2 regions of the Flavobacterium glucosi genome follow, and region 2 is predicted to be linked to the other one. Evidence: riboswitches for the same ligand, from Rfam matches in the RefSeq annotation. Region 2 holds a riboswitch; the other holds the start of a gene.

Region 1 (6,631 bases), on a different contig from region 2:
AGTAACCAAATCCAATCAATCAAAGGAGTTTTAGTAACAATGTTCTTCTCTATCGCTTTATATTCCTCATTTTCCAAAAGCGTTTTAATCAATCTATCAACTTGATCCGGAAAAAATGCTTTTCCTTGTGTTTGGGTAGCTAATTGTGTCAGTTTTTCCACATCGGGATTGACAAATTGTTTTTCGATATCAAAATCAAGAATTTCAAAACTACTGGAATACGTCGTTTTAGAATTCAGTTCTTTCACCGTAAAAGTATAAGGACCCGCTTTCAATCCGTCAAGATTGACTTTATAAGAATTATTTCCTTTTAATAAATCGTAGTTTTTTGTTTGCTTGTTTTTAGTGTTAGTTACCGCAATAGTCAAACGAGCCTTTTCATCAAACTCATAATTTTTATTGAAAAATTGCGCTGTTATTTTAATGGCTTCACCAGAATTATAAAAACTTTCATGCTCAACAACTAATGATTTTTTAGAATTATTAGAAGCCAAAAACTGAATAATCTTGTCGATGAAAACATCATATTTTTCAAATGATTGATTATTGACATGCGTTTGCAAACGCCATTTCCAACTATTTTCTCCCAAAAGATAAGCGGCTCGTTTACCTTGATTTTCTATAAAAACCAACAAAGGTGAATTGGTATCTATTGTTCTAATTTTGGATGAAAGCAAAACAGACACCGAACCTTTTGTAGTTACAGTTCCAAAAGCATTTTGTAAAGGCGGTAAATTTTCAAACCCGATATTGTCAGCTGCAAACAAGTTAAACTGCCCATTAAAAACCGACAAATAATCTTCTTTTTGTCCACTCATTTTAAAGCCCAAATTATCCTGCTGCTGGTTCAGAAAATTAAAATCGGTGTTGTTTCCAGTAATAATAAATGTATTGATTCCAGCATCTTTATTATTTTCAAAAATAGTTTTAAATTCAGTTGTTGGCTGGTATAAAATTAAAACATTAAAATCCTGCAATGTTTTGATTTCATTTGGTTTAACAATTGTTACTTTACGTTGCACATTAGACTCGATAGCTCTTTTTAGCGCACCTAAATCAGGATGATTTATAGCAGAAACTATGGCAATATTTGTTTTTTGATCTATAATTTCAACCGCAAAATTCTTGGTGTTATTATACGTATTTTTTTCCTTTTCTTTTGATGCGATAGTAGCTTTAAAAACCTGTAATCCTATTTTATCAGCTGGTAGAAGTACGCTTATTGTTGCTGATTTCCTGGAAGGTGAAAAGGAAATCGATTGTTTACTGAATACTAAATTTCCTTGTGAAATGACAAAATCAGCTGTTATACTTTTAGTTCCTGAATATTGTAAAAAAGCTTCTACAGGAAATTTATTTTTGTGAAAAGCATATTTATTAACGTTGAGCTGATTGATCTTAAAATCTAAAAAAGTTGTTGTATCCCCTATAATTACTGGATATACTTTATTCGCAGCATCGAAACTATAACTGTAATCATTCCCGGACGTTTGGTTTCCATCCGTAATTATAACTGTTGGATAGATTGCGTTTTTATAAATGCTTTTTAGATTTTTGGCAACAACATCAATATTAGTTTGAGTTCCTTTAAAATCAAATGTTTCAGCCGGTTCAAAATCATCTGAAAACTGATACAATTGCACATCGAATTTCTCTTGTAAATCCGAGTTTGATTGTATTTTTTTATACAATTCTAATGCTTTTTCATTGGCATTCAAAAAAGAAATAGAACTCGAATTATCAACAACAATCGGCAAAGGTGTTTTTACGGTTTCTAAGGTGTTTTTAGTCAGTATTGGATTAATCAATAACAATAATATTCCAAAAATGGATGAAAAACGCAAAAAAGCCAAAAACCAACCGATTTTCGATTTGTTTTTGGCTTTGTAGATATATTGAAAAAACGACAAACCGCCAGCTATTAGTAATGAAAGAAGTAATAATAGCAAGGTAGTTGTTGTCATTCTCTTTTTATTTTTAATGATAAATTTTAAATTTTGAATTATTGACCATTTATAATTCAACAATTATAATTTATAATTATTTTAGGTAAGCATTCCTCCACAAACATTCATTACTTGTCCCGTTACATACGCACTCATATCTGAAGCAAAGAAAAGACATGCATTGGCAACATCTTCAGTCGTTCCGCCACGTTTCAACGGGATTCCGTCTCTCCATCCTTTTACCACATCTTCGTTTAATTTAGCCGTCATTTCTGTTTCAATGAATCCTGGAGCAATTACGTTACAACGAATGTTACGAGATCCTAATTCCAATGCTACGGATTTAGAAAAACCGATAACTCCTGCTTTAGAAGCTGCATAATTCGTTTGCCCTGCATTTCCTTTCACTCCTACAACAGAACTCATATTGATTATAGATCCAGAACGTTGTTTCAGGAAAGTACGTTGAATGGCTTTAGTCATATTAAAAACCGATTTTAAGTTAACATCAATTACTTGATCGAAATCTCCTTCGGACATACGCATCAAAAGGTTGTCTTTAGTAATTCCGGCATTGTTTATTAGAATATCAACCGTTCCAAATTCAGCTAAAACCGCATCAACAAAAGTTTGTGCTTCATTAAAATCGGCTGCATTCGACTGATATCCTTTGGCTTTGATTCCAAGAGCATTTAATTCGTTTTCCAATGCCAAAGCAGATTCTACTGATGAGCTATATGTAAATGCGACATTTGCACCATGTTTTGCAAAAACTTCAGCAATTCCTTTTCCAATTCCGCGACTCGCACCAGTAATTATGGCAACTTTTCCTTCTAATAATTTCATATTCTATCGTTCGTTTGTATTTTTTTTATAAGACAAATATAACAATTCAATTCAAAAATTTTATGTCTAAAGCTTAAACTTTCAAAAATCTATGCATCCATTTATCCCAAAAATTACTGTAAATAGCAATTAAAGTAACTAAAAACAAAAATAAGAGATACCAAGCGTTACTGAGTAAATCTAAGAAATTCAGTTTTCCATTGGCAAAACTTAAAATCAACAAAACTTGAGCGCCATAAGGCAAAATTCCTTGTACAATACAAGCAAAAACATCAAGTAATGTAGCGGTTTTTTTGGAGCTTAAATTATATTCATCATTAATTTCTTTGGCAATGGCACCTGTAATAACAATGGAAACCGTATTATTGGCGATAGCCATATTAGTAAAACTCACTAAAGTTCCAATACCCATTTGAGCCGATTTCTTGTTTTTTATTCTGGATTTAATTTTGTAAATAACAAAATCAATGCCGCCTGCTTTTTCGACCAATGCAGCTAAACCACCCGTAAGCATGGATAACAAGAATATATCGGTCATGCTCGTAAACCCTTCGTATATTTTTTGTGCAAATACTAAAATGGTAAAATCAGCCCCAATAATTCCGATAATTCCTGCTACTACAATTCCGAATATTAAAGTTGTGAAAACATTAATTCCAACTATAGCTAGAATAATCACTAACAAATAAGGCAAAATAGTAATTAGTTCATAGCTGGATTTTGGGAGAGCAACTGCCATAACTTCAGAATTTAATCCTAAATAGAAAAGTAAAAAAATGGTAATTACCGAAGCAGGAAATGCGATGAACAAGTTTATTTTAAATTTATCTTTCATTTCGCATCCTAAAGATTGAGTGGCAGCAATGGTTGTATCGGAAATCATCGATAGATTATCCCCTAACATGGCGCCCCCCAATAAAGAACCTGCAATTAATGCGAGTGGAGAACCACTTTTTTCAGCAAGACTCACGGCTATTGGCCCTAAAGCCACTATAGCACCCACCGAAGTTCCTGTAGCAGTTGAAAGAAAAGAAGCAATCAGGAAAATTCCCAATGGAAAATAAGCCACATCAATATTGTTAATGCCTAAATTCACCACCGAATCGACCCCTCCCATGGCTTTAGTGACAGTGGCAAAAGCACCTGCAAGCAAATAAATCAAACACATTGTGATAATTTTACTCTCGCCACAACCGGAAATCAAAGTATTTACTTTATCCTCTGTAGCTTGTTTGAAAAATAAAAAAGCAGCAATAATCCCTAATAAAACGGCTACTGGAGAAGGAAATGCATAAAAATCATTAAGCCAAATTCCAGCTCCTAAAAAAGTTAAAATAAAAATGAATAACGGAAGTAATGCCAATGCATTTCCTTTTTGTTGAATGTTCTTTGTCATAAATAATGGTATAAAATAAAGCCATTACCACGACAAAAAATATAAACCAAAATATAAAAATGATTAAAACAACATTTTTTCCAAAGGATTTGGCTTATCGTTTTAGCACCTTGCTTGTTGTTGCAGGTTGCTATCCTGTTAAAGGATTCGTGATAACGGGTGCAAAAGTACTTAATTATTTATGAAATATTTTGAATTCCATTCAAAATATTAATAATCCAAAAAAAAGCGCCACATAAAAATGTGGCACAATTATAATTAAGATATTGAAAAACAGACTTTAAATAATTAAAAAGCTACATTCCATTTTGGTAATCTTCCATTTTCGTCAAGGAAATTTTGTAAAACTTGTCCTTCTACAAATGTTGGGATTACTTTAGTCTTATCATTAAATGTTTCGTACCAAACCACTTCAAGCGTGCTGATATCTTCGATTTTCATTTGTGCTGGCCAAGAATATTTTCTTCCAGTTTTTGCAAATTGGTGTCCTTCTACAATTTTATCTTTCAACCCACCATTTTTAATTTTCAAAGTTCCGTTATTTTGAACAGTTCCAGTAGAACCAACCATAATTAACTCTTTTTCATCTCCTACGGAATACACTAAAAACACTCCAGATCCTTCTGACGCATTACAAACTTCTGCTAAACTATCATCAGCAGTAAATGAAAACTGATTGGTAACTTTGAATTTTTTTAACTCTTTGTACATATTATTTTATTTTTATTTAAACTGGCTTTTACAAAAAAACACCCCACAAAATCGTGAGGTCCATTAGAAACCATTCGTTTATGTTTGTTTTTATTAGGATTACATCTGAAAAAACAGATCAATTTAATAAAGTGCAAAGATATTTCTTTAATTCAATTTATAATAAAAAAGCCCCACAAATTGTGAGGCTTTTAAAAATATTTAATTAGAGTTTAGATTAACCTAAAACTTCTTTTACTTTTTTACCAATTTCAGCTGGAGAATCCACTACGTGAATACCACATTCTCTCATGATTTGTTTTTTAGCTTCAGCTGTATCGTCAGATCCACCAACGATTGCACCTGCATGTCCCATTGTACGACCTGCTGGAGCGGTAACTCCTGCAATGAATCCTACAACTGGTTTACGGTTACCATCCGCTTTGATCCAATGAGCCGCATCAGCTTCTAATTGCCCACCTATTTCACCTATCATTACGATACATTCTGTTTCTGGATCGTTCATCAACAATTCAACTGCTTCTTTTGTTGTAGTTCCAATAATTGGGTCTCCACCAATACCAATTGCAGTGGTGATTCCTAATCCTTGTTTTACCACTTGGTCAGCTGCTTCATAGGTTAATGTCCCTGATTTAGAAACAATACCAACAGTTCCTTTTTTGAAAACAAAACCTGGCATAATACCAACTTTAGCTTCACCTGGAGTGATTATTCCTGGGCAGTTAGGTCCTATTAGACGAGCGTTTCTTTCTTTAACGTAACTATTTGCTTTAATCATGTCAGCAACAGGAATTCCTTCAGTAATTGCAATAATTACTTTTATACCTGCATCTGCAGCTTCCATTATTGCATCTGCAGCAAAAGCCGGTGGAACAAAAATGATAGTTGTATCAGCCCCTGCTTGTTCTACAGCATCTTTCACAGTATTAAATACGGGTCTCTCTAAGTGAGTTGTCCCCCCTTTTCCTGGAGTTACACCACCAACAACGTTAGTACCGTACTCAATCATTTGAGAAGCATGGAAAGTTCCTTCACTTCCTGTAAAACCTTGAACAATTATTTTGGAATCTTTATTAACTAAAACACTCATGATATATTTTTTATGTAGTTTTTAAAATTGTTATGCAAAAGTATAAAATAGTAATCAGTAATCAGTATTCAGTATTCAGTTTTTTGACACTAAATTATGATAATTGACTCATTTGATACCCCCGAAATAGTTTATTGTCTTTTATTTGCCAAATCACCATAAAATGCGCTAATAACATTTCTTCTCTAGGATTCTCAATCGTTTTTACAAAATGAGAGTACCGCACCGAAATAGTATCATTTTCACTTACAATATGAGTTATTCTAACCTTTGAACGAACGTAGGCTTTACTCAAATCACTGGAGAGGCTTAGCAAAGAATCATAATCCAATTGGATAAATCCCTTACTGCTATTCCATTCAACGATAACTTCAGGATGCAAAAAATCTTTTATGACTTCACTATCAATGAGCGCATCTGATTTGTAAAATTTCTGAACGATTTCTTTGGCAGACATATTACTTTAGTTTATTAAGAATTTCTGGTATCTTTTTGATATTAGCCAGTTGTTTCAATTTTTCTCTGGATTCTTCAATTGGAGTACCAAAATAAGATTTTCCTCCTTCAACGGATTTTGTAACTCCGGTTTGACCAAGAATAACTGCCTTTGCTCCTATTGTTATCCCGCTAGTGGTTCCTACT
Region 2 (6,631 bases):
GGAATTTGTCGAATGATGTAGCTCTCGCAGCACAATCATCAGCAACAGTTGTGATTTTGATGGGAATGAGTAAGCTATCGCAAATTGTTTCTTTATTCCAAAAAGAATCTAAAGGAGAAACTCCAGTTGCGATTATTCAAAACGGGACTACTCCAGAAGAAAAAGTGGGTGTTGGAACGATTAACACTATTCAAGAAGTTGTGGCGGAGAAAAAGTTAAGTTCACCTGCAATAATTGTTATTGGAGAAGTGGTAAAAGAAAGCACCCAATTAAGAGGTTTTTACGAAGAATTTATAGCCTCTGAAATAAGATAACAATGGAAAGAAACGAATTATATCCAATATTTTTAAAATTACACAACCTCAATGTACTTATTGTAGGCGGAGGAAATGTAGGTTTAGAAAAGTTATCTTTCATGTTGAAATCGAGTCCCAATGCAAATGTTGAGGTGGTGGCGCCAAGGTTTTTGCCGGAATTGGAAGCATTGGTAGAAAAACATCCTTCTGTAAAATTGACCTATAAAAAATTTAATCGCTGGATGCTACGCAAACGCCACATGGTAATTGCCTGCACCGATGATTTGAAAGTCAATAAACGCGTATTCGACTTGTCACGAAAAAGATTCCTGATTTGCAACATTGCCGATACGCCGCCATTATGTGATTATTATTTGGGCGGAATTGTAACCAAAGGAAATGTCAAAATCGCCATTTCAACAAACGGAAAATCACCGACAACAGCTAAAAGATTACGGGAGTTTTTCGAAGAAATAATTCCGGACGATATCAATAAAATGGTCGAAAACCTAAATGAATATCGCAAAACGCTGAAAGGAAATTTCGAGGAAAAAGTACAGAAAATGAATGAAATAACCGAGTCGTTAAAAAATAAAGAATAAAAGCATTGCAAAAGAACGAATGATATTTATCATTTAAAGCAGTAAAAAGCAATCGTTACTTTGTATTAAATAATTACATAAAGAAAAAAAAATGATTAAGACAGACATACTTATAATAGGAGCCGGACCAACAGGTTTATTTGCCGTTTTTGAAGCAGGATTATTGAAATTAAAATGTCATATTTTAGATGCCTTGCCTCAAGCAGGTGGCCAACTATCTGAATTGTATCCAAAAAAACCAATTTATGATATTCCAGGTTTTCCGGAAGTATTAGCGGGTGATTTAGTGGATAATTTAATGGAACAAATCAAGCAATTTGAACCTGGTTTTACGCTGGGTGAACGTGCGGAAACCATTGAAAAACAAGAAGACGGAAGTTTTATTGTGACTTCGAATAAAGGAAAAAAATTCCATGCTTCGGTTGTTGCTATTGCTGGTGGGCTAGGAAGTTTTGAACCAAGAAAACCATTAATTGAAGACATCGAATTTTACGAAGATAAAGGAGTAAAATATTTCATTAAAAATCCGGAAAAATTCAGAGACAAAAGAGTCGTAATTGCTGGAGGTGGTGATTCCGCTTTAGACTGGAGTATTTTCTTGTCTAATATTGCTTCCGAAGTCACTCTGATTCACAGAAGAAATGAATTTAGAGGTGCTTTAGATTCTGTAGAAAAAGTGCAGGAATTAAAAAATTCAGGAAAAATAAAAATGATCACGCCGGCAGAAGTAGTTGGTTTGAATGGAGCCGAACATTTAGAATCAATTGATATTGAAGAAAATGGAGCCCACAGAACCATTCCAACGGATTATTTCATTCCTCTTTTTGGATTAACGCCAAAATTAGGCCCTATCGGAGACTGGGGATTAGACATTGAAAAAAATGCTATTAAAGTAAACAATGCCTTAGATTATCAAACGAACATTCCAGGAATTTTTGCCATTGGTGACGTAAATACCTATCCGGGGAAATTAAAATTGATTCTTTGTGGTTTTCACGAAGCAACATTAATGTGTCAGGCAGCCTACCAAATCATTAATCCAGGTAAGAAATATGTATTAAAATATACTACAGTTTCTGGCGTGGACGGATTTGACGGAACCCGTAAAGAGGCTCCAAAAGCTGTGGTGAAAGCCATTGTTTAACAACTTACTAGTAACTAGTTAAAAAATATAGCGCTAATACTTGCAAGTATTAGCGCTTTGTCTTTACTTTGCACTGTTCTTATATTTATTGACAGTTATCACGAAAGGCGGAGGGAAAGACCCAATGAAACCTTAGCAACCCTTTATCTTTAAAGAAGGTGCTACATTCTACTTTATGCAGAACCAGTTTCAGTATGTAAGATAGATAACACACAAATACTCACTTAGTATTTCTCAAACCTTTTCTTGACAACATATCGATATTTAGCCTACTGAATTAATTTCAGTATCAGGAGCGAAGAATTGGCTTTTTTTGCCAATACCGTTCCCGCTTTCCGTTGCAATCTTTTACTTTTTTAAAGAAAAAAAGTAAAAGGATTTACACTGCAGTCGGGGCTAAAGAGCTACTATAGTTAACTTTTGTAATTATTTAATCCATTAAAAGCTTTGCGCCTTTGCGTCTTTGCGAGCAAAAAAATAGATATGTCAAGCATTCAAGAAGCCATTAAAAAAAACATACTCATACTCGATGGAGCTATGGGAACCATGTTGCAACGTTACAATTTTTCCGAAGAAGATTTTCGTGGAGAGCGTTTCAAAGATTTTCCACATTCCCTAAAAGGAAACAACGATTTATTGTCACTTACACAACCACAAGCCATCAAAGCAGTTCACGCGGCTTATTTTGAAGCGGGAGCTGATATCGTTGAAACCAATACGTTCTCAGGAACCACGATTGGTATGGCCGATTATTATCTGGAAGAATATGTTTATGAACTCAACTACGAATCGGCACGAATTGCCCGTGAAGTAGCCGATGAGTTTACAGCCAAAAATCCAGATAAACCTCGTTTTGTTGCTGGTTCAATAGGACCAACAAACAGAACGGCGAGCATGTCACCAGATGTAAATGATCCCGGTTATAGAGCGGTAACTTTTGATGATTTGCGTATTGCGTACAAACAACAAGTAGAAGCGTTGATTGACGGAGGAAGTGATTTATTATTGGTGGAAACCATTTTCGATACTTTAAATGCCAAAGCGGCACTTTTCGCTATTGAAGAAGTCAAAGATGAACGCAATATCGATATTCCCATAATGGTTTCCGGTACCATTACCGATGCATCAGGAAGAACACTTTCGGGACAAACCGTGGAAGCTTTTTTAGTTTCTGTTTCGCACATTCCGTTGTTGAGCGTAGGTTTTAATTGTGCCTTGGGTGCTGATTTATTAAAACCATATTTGCAAACCTTATCACAAAACACTTCTTTTAACGTGTCGGCACATCCTAATGCAGGATTGCCAAACGCATTTGGTGAGTACGATGAAACCCCGGAGCAGATGCAAGCCTTCATCAAAGAATATTTAGACGATAATTTAGTAAATATCATAGGTGGTTGTTGCGGCACAACCCCGGAACATATCAGGTTGATCGCTGATATTGCTAAGGATTATAAACCTAGGGTTTCAACGGCGACAATGTAACTTAGAGACGCGATTTATCGCGTTTAACACGAATAGGGATTTGTTAAGAGCAAAGCAATAATAAATTGTAGAGATTGCAATTATGAATTGTATATATTTATGAGTTAGTGGGAAGCAAACACCAAACGATAAGCATATTTAATGGAAAACGAAAATAAAACAACAAAATTAATTCAGACTGGCGCCGAGATAGTAGGTGCAGTAATTGGCGGTGCAATAGGTTTAATTGGTGGGCCAGTTTTTGCAATTGGTGGTAATATTGCTGGAGTGGCAGTATCCAAAGGTATTGGTGAATTTGCTGAAAGAATTTTATCAAATAGAGAGCAAGTAAGAGTTGGAGCTTCTGCTGGTTTAACAATAGTTGGAGTACAAGAAAATTTAGATAATGGATTAGTATTACGACAAGATGGTTTTTTTGACAGTGACGAAATTAATCGAAGCAAAGCAGAAGAACTTTTTGAAGGTGTTTTAATGAAATGTAAGAATGAATTTGAAGAAAAGAAAATTAAATTCATTTCTAATATTTATAAAAATGTCGCATTTGACAGCTCTGTAAATCCAGACAATGCAAATCAAATTTTGAATGTAGTTCAACAATTAAGCTATAGGCAGTTAACAATTTTAGCAATGGTTGGGCAAAATATAAGTAACAAATATTCTTTAAGAATAAATGATCTTCGTGAAGATTATGATAACGTAACTACAGATATTGAATTTCTGCTACAAGACTTTATTTTGTTAGATAGACAAGGCTTAATATGTAGGAATGATGAAATTACATTGCTTGATATATCAGACGTTGTTCCAGGAATAATGAAATTAACTCAAATTGGAACTGATTATTTTAAACTTTTAGACCTTAATTTTATGGACGAAAGAGAATTTAATTTTATAGACCAAATAAAATAATAACCCCCGCTAGTGCGAGCTTTTAGCTCGTGCCCACAAACAAAGGCGGGTTAAAGATTTTGAACAATATAACTTAGAATGGGCACGAGCGGGACGCTTGCGCTCGCGAAGTACGAGTTCCGTAGGAACGACCCATTTTGTAGCAACGGAATTTATTCCGTTGGTGTGGGTAAAAAGAATAGTAATAGCATGCAGGGTTTTGCGTGAGGGATAGCAGAGAAAAGCCCACAGACAAATGAAGTCCCGATAGCTATCGGGACTTCATTTGTCGAGGACTTGTAACGAATAGCCCGACCCTTGGGTCACGCCCAAAATAATAATAAACAAAACGAACTACACGTTTTAAAAAGGTAGCAATAAACAAAAAAGTTAAACCTATACTGTTTTTAAAAACGGTGTAGGATCAAATAAAACAAAAATGGCACACGCAGAAAAGAGAAGAAACCTTGTATTATCGGGATTAGAGCCTTTAATTATTACGCCGGAAAGCGTTTTTGTAAACATTGGTGAACGAACGAATGTTACCGGTTCTAGAAAATTCCTTCGGTTAATCAAAGAAGAAAAATACGAAGAAGCACTCAGTATCGCTAAAGAGCAAGTGGAAGGTGGCGCGCAAATCATCGATATAAATATGGATGAAGGAATGCTGGATGGTGAATATGCCATGACAAAATTCCTGAATTTAATCGCTGCCGAACCTGATATTTCTAGGGTTCCAATCATGATTGATAGCTCGAAATGGGATATCATCGAGGCGGGACTTAAAGTGGTGCAAGGAAAAAGTGTCGTAAACTCGATTTCTTTAAAGGAAGGCGAAGAGCAATTCATTCATCACGCCAAATTGATTAAGCGCTATGGTGCTGCGGCAATTATTATGGCATTTGATGAAACGGGACAAGCTGATAATTACGAACGCCGGGTAGAAATTTGCCAACGTTCGTATGATATTTTGGTAAACAAAGTTGGTTTTCCTCCGCAGGATATTATTTTCGATTTGAATATATTTCCAGTAGCAACAGGAATGGAAGAACACCGCGATAACGCATTGGATTTCTTTAGAGGTACGAAATGGGTTAGAGAAAATCTTCCGCATGCACACATTAGTGGCGGGGTAAGTAATGTTTCGTTTTCGTTTAGAGGAAATGACACGGTTCGGGAAGCGATGCACTCGGTTTTCTTATACCACGCTATTCAAAACGGAATGACGATGGGAATCGTGAATCCTGAAATGCTTTCTATTTACGATGAGATTCCAAAGGAACTTTTGGAACGTGTTGAAGATGTAATTCTAAACAGACGTGATGATGCCACCGAAAGGTTGTTGGACTTTGCCGAAAATGTAAAAGGCGATGTAAAGAATACTGAAAAAGCGGTACAGGAATGGCGTTCGGGAACCATTCAGGAACGATTGACACATTCGTTAGTAAAAGGAGTCGATGAATTTATAGAAATTGATGTTGAAGAAGCCCGATTGGCAGCTGTGAAACCGATCGAAGTTATCGAAATCAACTTGATGACGGGAATGAATGTCGTGGGGGATTTATTTGGGTCGGGTAAAATGTTTTTGCCGCAAGTGGTAAAGTCAGCACGAGTAATGAAAAAAGCAGTAGCTTATTTGCTGCCTTTCATTGAAGCCGAAAAAGATGGAGTTTCGAGTTTTGCAGGTCGTATCTTAATGGCGACTGTAAAAGGAGATGTACATGATATTGGAAAAAATATTGTTTCGGTTGTTTTAGCCTGTAACAATTATGAAATCATAGATTTAGGGGTGATGGTTGCGCCGGAGAAAATCATTGCAGCAGCAATTGAGCACAATGTTGACATTATTGGATTAAGCGGATTAATTACGCCATCATTGGACGAAATGGTATATCTCGCCAAGGAATTAGACAAGCGAAACATAAAAATCCCTGTAATGATTGGTGGAGCAACCACTTCACGAGCGCATACTGCCGTGAAAATTGCACCGCAATATAGAGAAACGGTTATTCACGTAAATGATGCTTCGAGAGCCGTAACGGTTGCCGGAAATTTATTGAACAAGGATAGAAAGATATATGCGAGTGATATCAGGGCAGATTATGATGCTTTTAGAGAGACGTTTTTGAATCGTTCGCGAGACAAAAACTTCTTGACTATTGAGCAAGCTCGTGTCAACAAACTAAAATTGGATTGGGAGAATTACAATCCAATAA

Evidence for each region. Region 2 has a riboswitch for S-adenosylmethionine ahead of ACNQGD_RS13690 (homocysteine S-methyltransferase family protein). Riboswitches for the same ligand answer to the same signal wherever they lie in the genome.
Region 1: another riboswitch for S-adenosylmethionine. It lies ahead of ACNQGD_RS06240 (Na+/H+ antiporter NhaC family protein); the one in region 2 lies ahead of ACNQGD_RS13690 (homocysteine S-methyltransferase family protein).

The regions. Positions count from the first base shown of each region.
Region 1 covers NZ_JBLVPK010000003.1:86,533-93,163, reverse strand. The annotation lists gene ACNQGD_RS06250 (hypothetical protein) at 1-1,964, opposite strand, end outside; gene fabG (3-oxoacyl-[acyl-carrier-protein] reductase) at 2,046-2,792, opposite strand; gene ACNQGD_RS06240 (Na+/H+ antiporter NhaC family protein) at 2,866-4,188, opposite strand; SAM-I-IV-variant riboswitch at 4,253-4,349, opposite strand; gene ACNQGD_RS06235 (hypothetical protein) at 4,477-4,899, opposite strand; gene sucD (succinate--CoA ligase subunit alpha) at 5,117-5,989, opposite strand; gene ACNQGD_RS06225 (nuclear transport factor 2 family protein) at 6,084-6,446, opposite strand; gene ACNQGD_RS06220 (UDP-3-O-(3-hydroxymyristoyl)glucosamine N-acyltransferase) at 6,448-6,631, opposite strand, start outside.
Region 2 covers NZ_JBLVPK010000008.1:90,850-97,480, forward strand. The annotation lists gene cobA (uroporphyrinogen-III C-methyltransferase) at 1-314, shown strand, start outside; gene ACNQGD_RS13680 (precorrin-2 dehydrogenase/sirohydrochlorin ferrochelatase family protein) at 317-898, shown strand; gene ACNQGD_RS13685 (NAD(P)/FAD-dependent oxidoreductase) at 990-2,042, shown strand; SAM riboswitch class I at 2,135-2,254, shown strand; gene ACNQGD_RS13690 (homocysteine S-methyltransferase family protein) at 2,526-3,527, shown strand; gene ACNQGD_RS13695 (hypothetical protein) at 3,669-4,436, shown strand; gene metH (methionine synthase) at 4,855-6,631, shown strand, end outside.